Regions from separate parts of the Ferribacterium limneticum genome, predicted to be linked through region 1. Evidence: riboswitches for the same ligand, from Rfam matches in the RefSeq annotation. Region 1 holds a riboswitch; the other holds the start of a gene.

Evidence for each region. Region 1 has a riboswitch for S-adenosylhomocysteine ahead of ahcY (adenosylhomocysteinase). Riboswitches for the same ligand answer to the same signal wherever they lie in the genome.
Region 2: linked by a shared signal. The riboswitch ahead of metH (methionine synthase) and the one ahead of ahcY (adenosylhomocysteinase) in region 1 are both predicted to bind S-adenosylhomocysteine.

What each region holds. Positions count from the first base shown of each region.
Region 1 covers NZ_CP075191.1:201,329-207,360, reverse strand. Annotated here, with positions in the region: gene KI617_RS01010 (GNAT family N-acetyltransferase) at 1-262, opposite strand, end outside; gene KI617_RS01005 (lysophospholipid acyltransferase family protein) at 259-1,134, opposite strand; gene KI617_RS01000 (lysophospholipid acyltransferase family protein) at 1,138-1,980, opposite strand; gene metK (methionine adenosyltransferase) at 2,140-3,303, shown strand; gene KI617_RS00990 (HD-GYP domain-containing protein) at 3,368-4,573, shown strand; S-adenosyl-L-homocysteine riboswitch at 4,595-4,656, shown strand; gene ahcY (adenosylhomocysteinase) at 4,738-6,032, shown strand, end outside.
Region 2 covers NZ_CP075191.1:58,384-64,415, reverse strand. Annotated here, with positions in the region: gene KI617_RS00270 (multidrug effflux MFS transporter) at 1-1,037, shown strand, start outside; gene KI617_RS00265 (rhodanese-like domain-containing protein) at 1,017-1,409, opposite strand; gene bamE (outer membrane protein assembly factor BamE domain-containing protein) at 1,499-1,993, shown strand; S-adenosyl-L-homocysteine riboswitch at 2,043-2,129, shown strand; gene metH (methionine synthase) at 2,209-5,871, shown strand; gene KI617_RS00250 (ABC transporter ATP-binding protein/permease) at 5,890-6,032, opposite strand, start outside.

The sequences.
Region 1 (6,032 bases):
TGAATTCGTCCTTGTAGATTTCGCTGAACGCGAAACCAACGCGACGCTCCCCGTGGAAAGCCTGATCCAACCACTTATGCAAGTCTTCCAGGTCGTCGTACAAGCGCTCATGGCCGTAGCGCTGTTCGAGCATAAAATCGATCTGTTCCTGGGTGATGATGCCAGGATAGGTCGCCTGCCAGATTTCGCGAGCGAGGGCCGCGATTGCCGGCACATCGGGCGGCGTCACGGGGCGGATTTCCACTTTCAGGCTGCTGTTCATTTATAAAACCTCTGTTCTCCGGGTGGCCGGGTTTTGAAGCGTTTATGCAACCAGAAATACTGCTCCGGCATGCGCAGCACCTGGCTTTCGATAAATTTGTTCATGAATTCGGTATCGGCTTCAACACTCTCGCCGGGAAAATTCTCCCAGGCGGGCATCACTTCGACCTCGTAGCCGTCCGGCACCTGACGGGTAATGCAGGCCACGACGCGAGCGCCGGTCAGGCGAACCAGCCGCGACAGAGCGGGAATCGTTGCTGCCTGAACGCCGAAGAAAGGCACGAAGATCGACTCCTTCGGGCCGAAATCCATGTCCGGCAGGTAATAGAACTGATGTCCGTCCTTCATCGCCTTGACGATCTTGCGCATGCCATCCTGCCGTGACAGCAGTACTGCCTCATTGAATCGCATCCGCCCATCATAAAGCAGCTTGTTCAACACCGGATTCTTCTGGTTGGAAAAGACGCTGCAGCCGACGACGTACATCGAAATACGGGTTGCGCCGGCATCCAGCCCGACAAAATGCGGTGACAGCAGGATCACCGGCCGGCCTTCCGGATCGGTCAGGTGTTCGACACCATGGATACGGATGATGCGCTCCAGTCGTTCCTTCGAGGCCCACCAACCCAGCGTACGATCAAGCACAGCCCGGGCAAAGGAGACGAAATGCCGACGCGCCAGTTCTTCGCGCTCGACTTCACTTTTCTCCGGAAAACACAGACGCAGATTGGTCAGCGCAACACGCCGCCGCTCACGCCCCAAGGCATACAGCAGACGCCCCAAGCCCCAGCCCAAGTCTCGCAAAACCGGCAAGGGCAGCCAATGCAGCAGCCAGAGAAAACCAACGAGGAGGTAGGTAAGGAAGATCTTCAAAGCTCACTCCGCCGGCGGCAATTCAGCGCCACCCGGTCGCTTGTATCGGTTGTAGCCCCACAGGTACTGGGTTGGACATTGACGAATCAAGGCCTCGATTTCGGTATTGATCTGCTGTGCGCGTTCGACGGTCGAACCCGTTAAAGCGGTTTGCGGCGGCTGAAAATGAACACGGTAACCGCGCCCGCCAGGAAGGCGCTCGCCCCAGGTCAGCAGCGAGGCTGCGCCAGTTTCGGTCAGGCGTGCCGCCAGGGTCATGGTGTAGGCATAGCGCCCGAAAAACTTCAGCCAGACGCCTTCGCCGGTCTTGGGCGCCTGGTCCGGCAGCATGCCGACCATCTCGCCCTTCTTCAGCGCCTTGATCAGCGCCCGAACCCCGGACAGATCGGCCGGCGCGAGGTGCAGGTGCTCACGTTTACGCCCCATCAGGATCAACTCCTGAGCCGAGGCCGACTTGGGGGCACGATATAGCACGGTGATGTCGCCAAAAGACGAGAGGTACTGGGCCGTAATCTCGAAACAGCCGAGGTGCGGCGTCAGAAACACGATTCCCTTGCCAGCCTGCCGTGCTGCCGCGACATGTTCCCATCCGACGACCTCGGCGACCAGCGGCACCGCCTCTTCAAGCGGACGCATCCAGATGCGCGCCAGCTCGATCATCTGCTTGCCGGTTTCGGCCGCCACCCGCCCACGCAAGGCCGGGGCTATGCCGGCCTGCGCCAGATTTTCCTGCAGATGACGCCGATAGGTCGGTGAAAGCCAGTAAATCAGGCGGCCGACCCCGCCGCCCAACGCATGCAGCAAGCCCAGCGGCAATAAGGAAAAAACGCGAAAAATAAAAACCATGACGCCCCGGGGGTTGAATCCCCCTGAGAAAAGTTTAATATTATCCGTTCGCCGAGTTAAACAGACAACTTGCGGGGCGACTAATAAATTCTGCTAAAGCGTCACCTGCTCATGGTCCGAAGCTGGTAACGCCGGATCAAAGGACCATTGGAGCATTCCATGAGCGATTACCTCTTCACTTCGGAATCTGTCGGCGAAGGCCATCCCGACAAGGTTGCCGATCAGATTTCCGACGCCATCCTCGACGCCATCCTGGCTCAGGACAAGCATTCCCGCGTTGCCGCCGAGACCCTGTGCAACACCGGCCTAGTCGTGCTGGCCGGTGAAATCACCACCAACGCCAACGTCGACTACATCCAGGTTGCCCGCGACACCATCAAGCGCATCGGCTACGACAACACCGAATATGGCATCGACTACAAGGGCTGCGCCGTGCTCGTCGCCTACGACAAGCAGAGCCCGGACATCGCCCAGGGCGTCAATGCCGCCTACGACGACAACCTCGGCCAGGGCGCCGGCGACCAGGGCCTGATGTTCGGCTACGCTTGTGACGAAACCCCGTCGCTGATGCCGCTGCCGATCTATCTGTCGCACCGCATGGTCGAGCGCCAAGCCATGCTGCGCAAGGATGGCCGCCTGCCGTGGGCCCGCCCGGATGCCAAGTCGCAGGTCACCATCCGCTACGTTGATGGCAAACCGCACTCGATCGATACCGTCGTGCTGTCCACCCAGCATTCGCCGGACATCAGCCTGGAAGACCTGCGCGAAGCCACCATTGAGCAGATCATCAAGCCGGTACTGCCGAAGGAGTTGATCAAGGGCGACATCAAGTATCTGGTCAACCCGACCGGCCGCTTCGTCGTCGGCGGCCCGCAGGGCGACTGCGGCCTGACCGGCCGCAAGATCATCGTCGACACCTACGGCGGTGCCGCACCGCACGGTGGCGGCGCCTTCTCCGGCAAGGATCCCTCCAAGGTAGACCGTTCGGCCGCCTACGCCACCCGCTACGTCGCCAAGAACATCGTTGCCGCCGGCCTCGCCTCGCGCTGCCTGGTCCAGGTTTCCTACGCCATCGGCGTCGCCGAGCCGACTTCGATCATGGTCGAGACCTACGGCACCGGCAAGGTCAACAACGAAACTCTGACTGCACTGGTTCGCAAGCACTTCGACCTGCGTCCGAAGGGCATCGTCAACATGCTCGACCTGCTCCGTCCGATCTACCAGAAGACCGCCGCCTACGGCCACTTCGGCCGCGACGAGCCGGAATTCACCTGGGAAGCCACCGATCGCGCCAATCTGCTGAAGAGCGATGCCGGTCTGTAAACCCTACATTTCTTCGCATTAAACAAGGGGGCGCGCAGCCCCCTTTTTGTTAGAATTGCGAAATATGTTGAAGAAAATCCCAGTCGAAAAACTGACGCTCGGCATGCACCTCCAGGCTTTCTGCGGCGCCTGGCTGGATCATCCGTTCTGGCGGACCAAGTTCGTCCTGACCGATCCAAACGACCTGTGCCTGATCATGGAAAGCTCGATCAGGGAAGTCTGGATCGACGCTTCCAAAGGCACCGACGTAGAAACGGGGGATTTTGCCGGTGCGAAGGAAGTCGTCAGCGCAGAGGAAATTCCCGAACCACCGCCCGTTGTGCAGGAAAAGGCTTCGTTCAACGACGAAGTAAAACGCGCCGCCAAGATTTGCGCCAAAGGCAAGGAAGCCGTCGTTTCGATGTTCCAGGAAGCGCGCATGGGAAGGGCCATTGAGGCCGAAGCCGCCGCGCCGCTGGTCGAGGAAATTTCCAATTCGGTCATGCGCAATCCGGGCGCCCTGATCAGCCTGGCCCGCCTGAAAACGGCGGACGACTATACCTTCATGCATTCGGTGGCCGTCTGCGCCCTGATGATCGCCCTCGCCCGCCAACTCGGCCTCGATGAGCAACAAGTCCGCGATGCCGGAATGGCCGGCCTGTTGCATGACCTTGGCAAGGCGATGATCCCGCTTGAGATATTGAACAAGCCGGGCAAGCTGACCGACGAGGAATTCGATCTGGTCAAGACTCACCCCGCAGAAGGCTACAAGCTTTTGCTGGAGGGTAGCGGCATCAGCGAGATGACCAGGGATGTCTGCCTGCACCACCATGAAAAGGTTGATGGCAGCGGTTACCCCAAGGAACTGAATGGCGAGACCATGAGCCTGTTCGCCAAGATGGGGGCCGTTTGCGACGTTTACGACGCAGTCACCTCCAACCGCCCGTACAAGGCTGGCTGGGATCCGGCCGAGTCGATCAAGCGAATGGCCGAATGGAAGGGGCATTTCGACCCCGCCGTTTTTCAGGCCTTCGTTAAAAGTTTGGGAATCTATCCAATTGGCTCACTGGTTCGCCTCGCCTCGGGCAAACTCGGCGTCGTCGTCGAACAGGGCGAGCAATCGCTGCTCAAACCAAAGATCAAAGTATTCTTTTCGACCAAATCGCAGGCCTATATCAAGCCGGAACTCATCGACATTGCCCGCAGCCCCGAGAAAATTGCCGGTCGCGAAGATGCCGCCAAGTGGGGCATCAAGGATGTCGACCGCTATTGGGCTGGCGACAAGGTCTGAAAAGACATTTATAATCCGCAACCTACCGAGGGGCGCTGCAGGAGATTCCTCCCAGGCTCGGTTTAAAACGGCGCTCACTGATCAACCCTGCCGGGCGCAGGGGGCCGCCGGTGAGCAACAACGCCGTTATTCCCCTCCCCGTCACAGTTATTTAGGAGCTTACTGTGGCTGAATTCAAAGACTACGTCATTGCCGATCTTTCCCTTGCCGACTGGGGTCGCAAGGAAATCCTCATTGCTGAAACCGAAATGCCGGGCCTGATGGCCATTCGCGAAGAATTCGCGAAGACCCAGCCGCTCAAGGGCGCCCGCATCACCGGTTCGCTGCACATGACCATCCAGACCGCCGTGCTGATCGAGACGCTGACCGCGCTCGGCGCCGAAGTCCGCTGGGCCTCGTGCAACATCTTCTCGACCCAGGACCACGCCGCGGCCGCCATTGCCGCGCAGAACATCCCGGTCTTCGCGGTCAAGGGCGAAACTCTGGTCGATTACTGGGATTACACCCACCGCATCTTCGAATGGGCCGACGGCGGCTACTCGAACATGATCCTCGACGACGGCGGCGATGCCACCCTGCTGCTGCACCTCGGCGCCCGTGCCGAGAAGGACATCTCCCTGCTGGCCAAGCCGGGCTCCGAAGAAGAAACCATCCTCTTCGCCGCCATCAAGGCCAAGCTGGCCGTCGATCCGACCTGGTACTCCGTGCGCCTGGCCCAGATCAAGGGCGTCACCGAAGAAACCACCACCGGCGTCCATCGCCTGTACCAGATGCACCAGCGCGGCGAACTCAAGTTCCCGGGCATCAACGTCAATGACTCGGTGACCAAGTCCAAGTTCGACAACCTGTACGGCTGCCGCGAATCGCTGGTCGATGGCATCAAGCGCGCCACCGACGTGATGATCGCCGGCAAGATCGCCGTGATCGCGGGTTACGGCGATGTGGGCAAGGGCTCCGCCCAGGCCATGCGCGCCTTGTCGGCTCAGGTCTGGGTTACCGAAATTGACCCGATCTGCGCCCTGCAGGCTGCCATGGAAGGCTACCGCGTGGTGACCATGGAGTACGCCGCCGACAAGGCCGACATCTTCGTCACCACGACCGGCAACTTCCACGTCATCACCCATGACCACATGGTCGCGATGAAGAACAACGCCATCGTCTGCAACATCGGTCACTTCGACAACGAAATTGACGTCGCTTCGATCGAGAAGTACCAGTGGGAAGAGATCAAGCCGCAAGTCGACCACGTCATCTTCCCGGACGGCAAACGCATCATCCTGCTCGCCAAGGGTCGCCTGGTGAACCTCGGCTGCGGCACAGGCCATCCGTCCTACGTGATGTCTTCCTCCTTTGCCAACCAGACTATCGCTCAGATCGAACTGTGGACCGAGGCCGTCAAGGGTTCCAACAAGTACCCGGTCGGCGTCTACACGCTACCCAAGCACCTCGATGAAAAGGT
Region 2 (6,032 bases), 140 kb from region 1:
TATTTTCATTTGCCCTGATGACGCTCTGGCATGGGGCGATTGCCGACCGTTTCGGGCGGCGCAAGGTCGTCCTGGTGGCGCTCGGTTTGTTCGCCATCGCCTCGGCGGGATGCATGATCGCGACCAGCATCGAGCAACTGTGGTTCTGGCGCGCCATGCAGGGCATCACGGCGGGGGCCGGCATCGTGCTCAGCCGGGCCATCGTTCGCGACCTGTTCGACGGCGCGGCGGCCCAGCGCCTGATGTCACAGATCACCATGATGTTCGCCCTGGCCCCGGCCGTCGCACCGGTCATCGGCGGCTGGCTGCAAACGCTATTCGGCTGGCGTTCGGTATTTGCTTTTCTGGTGCTATCGACCGTAGCACTGTGGTTCGCCTGCTGGAAGCTGCTGCCGGAAACCCTGACCCCGGAAAAACGCCAGTCGTTGCGCCCGGGCTACCTCGGAAAAACCTACTGGAAAGTACTGACCTCGCCGCCCTTCCTGCTCGCCTGCGCCGCGCTGTCGATGAACTTTGGCGGCTTTTTCCTGTACATCCTGTCGGCCCCGGTCTTCCTGATGCAGCATCTCGGCGTCGCCGAAACCGGCTTCCTCTGGCTGTTCGGGCCGGCGATGAGCGGCCTGGTCTGTGGCTCATGGCTGTCGGGGCGAATGGCCGGCAAATTCTCGCTGTCGCGAACCATCGCGCTGGGCTATGCCATCATGGGTACGGCGGCAGCCATCAACCTGGGCGTGAATATGACCTTGCCGCCCGGCCTGCCTTGGAATGTGATGCCAATCTTTGTTTACACCATGGGCATGTCGCTGGCCATGCCCTGTCTGACCATTTTCGCGCTCGATCCATTCCCGGCCCAGCGCGGCCTGGCCGCCTCCTGCCAGACCTTCTTCCAGTCGAGCTTCAATGGGCTGGTTGCAGCACTGATCGCCCCGGCCCTGTGGGGTTCGACGCTGACGCTCTCACTCGGCATGGCCGGATTGATGTTGATCGGCGGCCTCGCCGCCCTGCTTCACCAGCGGCTACGACTGGTACCAAGGTAGGCCGCGGAAGCGCCAGCCACCCAGTGTGCCACGATGATAATCATCATCAAGCGGCCCTTCGAAGCCTTCAAGCACGTTGATCACATTGGTAAAACCCGCTGCCTCAAGCGCTTCTGCGGCATGCAGCGAGCGATGACCACTGCGACAAATAAGCAGCACCGGCCGCGCCAGGTCGGCGCTCACCAGACGCCTCACCTTGTCGGCGAATTCCGGATCGATTTCCCAGTCCGGCCCCTCCTGCCACGCGACATGCTCGGCGCCGGCCGGGTGACCGACGTACATATGCTCGATTTCCGTCCGGCAATCGACCAACACGGCTTGCGGCTCATGCTGCAGGAAAGCGTGTGCGGCAAGGGGATCGAGGTGCTGCATCGGCATATCCGAAAATTAGAGGAGTCCGATATTATGAAAGCAAGCTTGGGAAAGCGTAAACTGCCTTGCCGCCTCGCCTTGGAGCCCGCATGAAACTACCCGCCTGGATTTCCACCGCTGCCACCGCCATCGTGGCCGCTGCCCTGCCCGCCTGCGACTATTTCAACCTGCAGGAAATCAAACCCGGGATCACGACCCAGGCCGAAGTGCGTAGCCGCATGGGCGAACCCGGCTTCATCCACTGGAACGATGACGGCACGGCAACCTGGGAATACGCCCGCCAGCCGAACGGCAGCAGCTGCTACATGATCACTTTCGGCCAGGATCATGTCGTCAGCAAGCTCGAACAGGTCCTGAATGACACCAACTACGCCAAGGTCCGCGAAGGCATGAGCAAGGACGACATCCGCCGCCTGCTCGGCGCGCCGGGTTCGAAAGTCGTCTTCGACAACTTGCGCGAGGAGGTCTGGGAATGGCGCATCGAGGGCATGCCACCGATGGACGAAACCTACTTCATGGTGCATTTCGACACCGGCCACGGCGGCGTCAAGAAGACCTCCAAGCGCGTCGCGGTGAAAGGCTAAATAAATCAATGCCCTTGGCAGCCTGACCCGCCCCCGGTAAACTAACGCTTCTGCCGAGGAGCGCTGCGACCCTCTCCATGCTTTTTCATGGATACACGGGGCCAGGCTCGGCAATGTTCAACGGCGCTCGCAAACCCTGAAATATCAAGCCGGTTTGCGACGCCGTTTGTCATTTGCGGCGTCCCCGGTGCAATTTCGCTTTGCCGAGGTGATCCATGCAGCCCAACCGTACCGCCGAACTCTCTTCCCTGCTCCAGCAACGCCTGCTCGTCCTCGACGGCGCCATGGGCACCATGATCCAGCGGCACGGCCTGCAGGAGGGCGATTACCGGGGTGAGCGCTTCAAGGATCACCCGCACGACCTCAAGGGCAACAACGACCTGCTGGTGCTGACGCAGCCCGGCATCATCGGCGGCATCCACCGCGAGTACCTGGAAGCCGGCGCCGACATTCTCGAAACCTGTACCTTCAATTCGACCGCCGTATCGCAGGCCGACTACAACCTGTCGGAACTGGTCTACGAACTGAATTTCGAAGGCGCCAAGCTGGCCCGCCAATTGTGTGACGAGTTCACCACTGCCAACCCGGCCAAGCCGCGCTTCGTCGCCGGCGTGCTCGGCCCGACCAGCCGCACCGCGTCGATCTCGCCGGACGTCAATGACCCGGGCTATCGCAATGTGACCTTCGACGAACTGGTATCCAACTACGTCGAAGCCATCACCGGCCTAGTTGAAGGCGGCGCCGACATCCTGCTCGTCGAGACGGTGTTCGACACGCTGAACGCCAAGGCGGCGCTGTTCGCCATCGAAAAGTTTTTCGACATCGCCAAGCGCCGCTGGCCGGTGATGATTTCCGGCACGATTACCGACGCTTCCGGCCGCACCCTGTCCGGCCAGACCGCCGAGGCCTTCTGGAATTCGCTGCGCCACGTCCAGCCGGTCAGTTTCGGCCTGAACTGCGCGCTCGGCGCCAAGGAACTGCGCCAGTATGTCGAGGAACTGTCCCGAGTCTGCGACTGCTACGTCTCGGCCCACCCCAATGCCGGCCTGCCGAATGCCTTTGGCGGTTACGACGAAACGGCCGACATGCTGGCCGACGAAATCGAAAGCTGGGCGAAGAGCGGCATCGTCAATATCGTCGGCGGCTGCTGCGGCACTTCGCCGGAGCACATCAAGGCCATCGCCCAACGTGTTGCCTCGGTTGCCCCGCGTCAGCGCCCCGCCATCGAACCGGCGCTGCGCCTGTCCGGCCTGGAAGCCTTCAACGTCACGCCCGGTTCGCTCTATGTAAACGTTGGCGAGCGGACCAACGTCACCGGCTCCAAGGCCTTCGCCCGCATGATTCTCGAAGGCCGTTTCGACGATGCCTTGGCCGTCGCCCGCCAGCAGGTCGAGAACGGCGCCCAGATCATCGACATCAACATGGACGAGGCGATGCTCGATTCGCTGGCCGCCATGGACAAGTTCCTCAAGCTGATTGCTTCGGAACCAGACATTTCGCGCGTGCCGATCATGATCGACTCGTCGAAATGGGAAGTCATCGAAGCCGGGCTCAAGTGCATTCAGGGCAAGGGCATCGTCAATTCGATCTCGATGAAGGAAGGCGAAGCCAAGTTCATCGAACAGGCCAAACTGGCCCGCCGCTACGGTGCTGCGGTCATTGTCATGGCCTTCGACGAGAAGGGCCAGGCCGACACCTTTGCCCGCAAGACCGAGATTTCGAAGCGCGCCTACGAGCTGCTGCTGAGCATCGGTTTCCCGGCCGAAGACATCATCTTCGACCCGAACATTTTCGCCATCGCCACCGGCATCCCGGAGCATGACAACTACGCCGTCGATTTCATCGAATCCGTCCGCTGGATCAAGCAAAACCTGCCGCACGCCCACATTTCCGGCGGTGTTTCCAACGTCTCGTTCAGCTTCCGCGGCAACGACCCGGTGCGTGAGGCGATCCACACCGTCTTCCTCTACCACGCGATCAAGAACGGCATGACCATGGGTATCGTCAATGCCGGCATGCTCGGCATCTACGATGATCTGGAGCCGGAGCTGCGCCAGAAGGTCGAGGACGTGGTGCTCAACCGCAACCCGAACGCCGGGGAAGCGCTGGTTGATTTCGCCCAGACGGTCAAGGAAGGCAAGGCCAAGGACACCGGCCCCGATCTGAGCTGGCGTGAACAGTCGGTCGAAAAACGTCTGGAACACGCGCTGATCAAGGGCATCACCGACTTCGTCGTCGCCGACACCGAGGAAGTGCGCGCCCAGCTTGAAGCCGAAGGCAAGCCACCGCTTTCCGTCATCGAAGGCCCGCTGATGAACGGCATGAACCATGTCGGTGACCTGTTCGGCGCCGGCAAGATGTTCCTGCCGCAGGTCGTCAAATCAGCCCGCGTCATGAAACAGGCGGTCGCCCACCTGCTGCCCTACATTGAGGCAGAAAAGACCCGCACCGGGCTGGGCAGCAAAGGCAAGATCCTGATGGCCACGGTCAAGGGCGACGTGCACGACATCGGCAAGAACATCGTCGGCGTCGTGCTCGGCTGCAACGGCTACGACGTGGTCGACCTCGGCGTCATGGTCAGTTGCGACAACATCCTGAAGGCAGCGCTCGAACATCGCGTGGACATCATCGGCCTGTCCGGCCTGATCACCCCTTCGCTGGAGGAAATGGCCCACGTCGCCAGCGAAATGCAGCGACTGAACATGAAGCAGCCGCTGTTGATCGGCGGCGCGACGACCAGCCGTGCCCATACCGCGATCAAGATCGCCCCCAACACCGAGGGCGCAGTCGTTTACGTACCGGATGCCTCGCGGGCCGTCGGCGTCGCCACCAAGCTGCTGTCCACCGATCAACGCGATGGCTACATGGCTGAAATCGTCGCCGAATACGAGGCGGTTCGGGCCGAACATTCAGGCCGCAAGGGCGCCACGCTGGTCACGCTGGAAGAAGCCCGGGCCAACCGTTTCACCTGGAACCAGCCCTTTACGCCGGTCAAGCCCAAAAAACTCGGCCTGCAAACCCTCAACCCGAGCTTGAGCGATCTGTCGCTGCTGATCGACTGGACGCCTTTCTTCCAGAGCTGGGATCTGGCCGGTCGCTATCCGGCCATTCTCGAAAATGAAACGGTCGGCGAAACGGCACGTCAGCTGTACGCCGATGCCAAGGAAATGCTGGGCAAGATCATCAGCGAGAACTGGCTGTCGGCCCGCGCCGTCTTCGGCCTTTACCCGGCCAAAGCCGAGAACGAAGACATCATCATCTACAGCGACGAAAGCCGGACCACCGAGCTGACGCGCTGGGTCGGCCTGCGTCAGCAACACAAGCAGCCGAAGGGCCGTTTCAACACGGCGCTGGCCGATTTTGTCGGTGACAACGATTACGTTGGCGCCTTTGCCGTCACCGCCGGCCACCGTATCGAAGAGCGGGTCGCCGCTTTCGAAGCCGCCCATGATGACTACTCGGCCATCATGCTCAAGTCGCTGGCCGACCGTCTGGCCGAAGCCTGCGCGGAATGGCTGCATCTGCAAATTCGCACCCAGTATTGGGGCTACGCCAGCGATGAAGCCTTCACCAATACCGAGCTGATCGCCGAGCAATACAAAGGGATCCGCCCCGCCCCCGGCTACCCGGCCTGTCCGGATCACACCGCCAAGCGCGAGCTGTTCGCCCTGCTCGATGCCCCGGCCAACGCCGGCATGCACCTGACGGAATCCTGCGCCATGACACCGGCCGCCGCTGTCTCCGGCTTCTATATCGCTCACCCGGCCGCGACCTACTTCGCCATTCCGAAGATCGGCCGCGATCAGCTGGAGGATTGGGCGATGCGCAAGGGCATGTCGATCAAGGACGCCGAGTACTGGCTGGCCCCCTTGCTGTAATGGATGGAGCGCGCCGGGCTAAGGCTCGTCGCGCTCAGCCTTGAAGCAATAGTCAGCGGCCGGATAAGACAACCAGGCGCTATTGCCGGTCAGCTCCAGTACCTGCTGGTGGTACTTGAGAATGGCCGGACGATGGGTGACGCTGACCAGGGTCGTGTTCA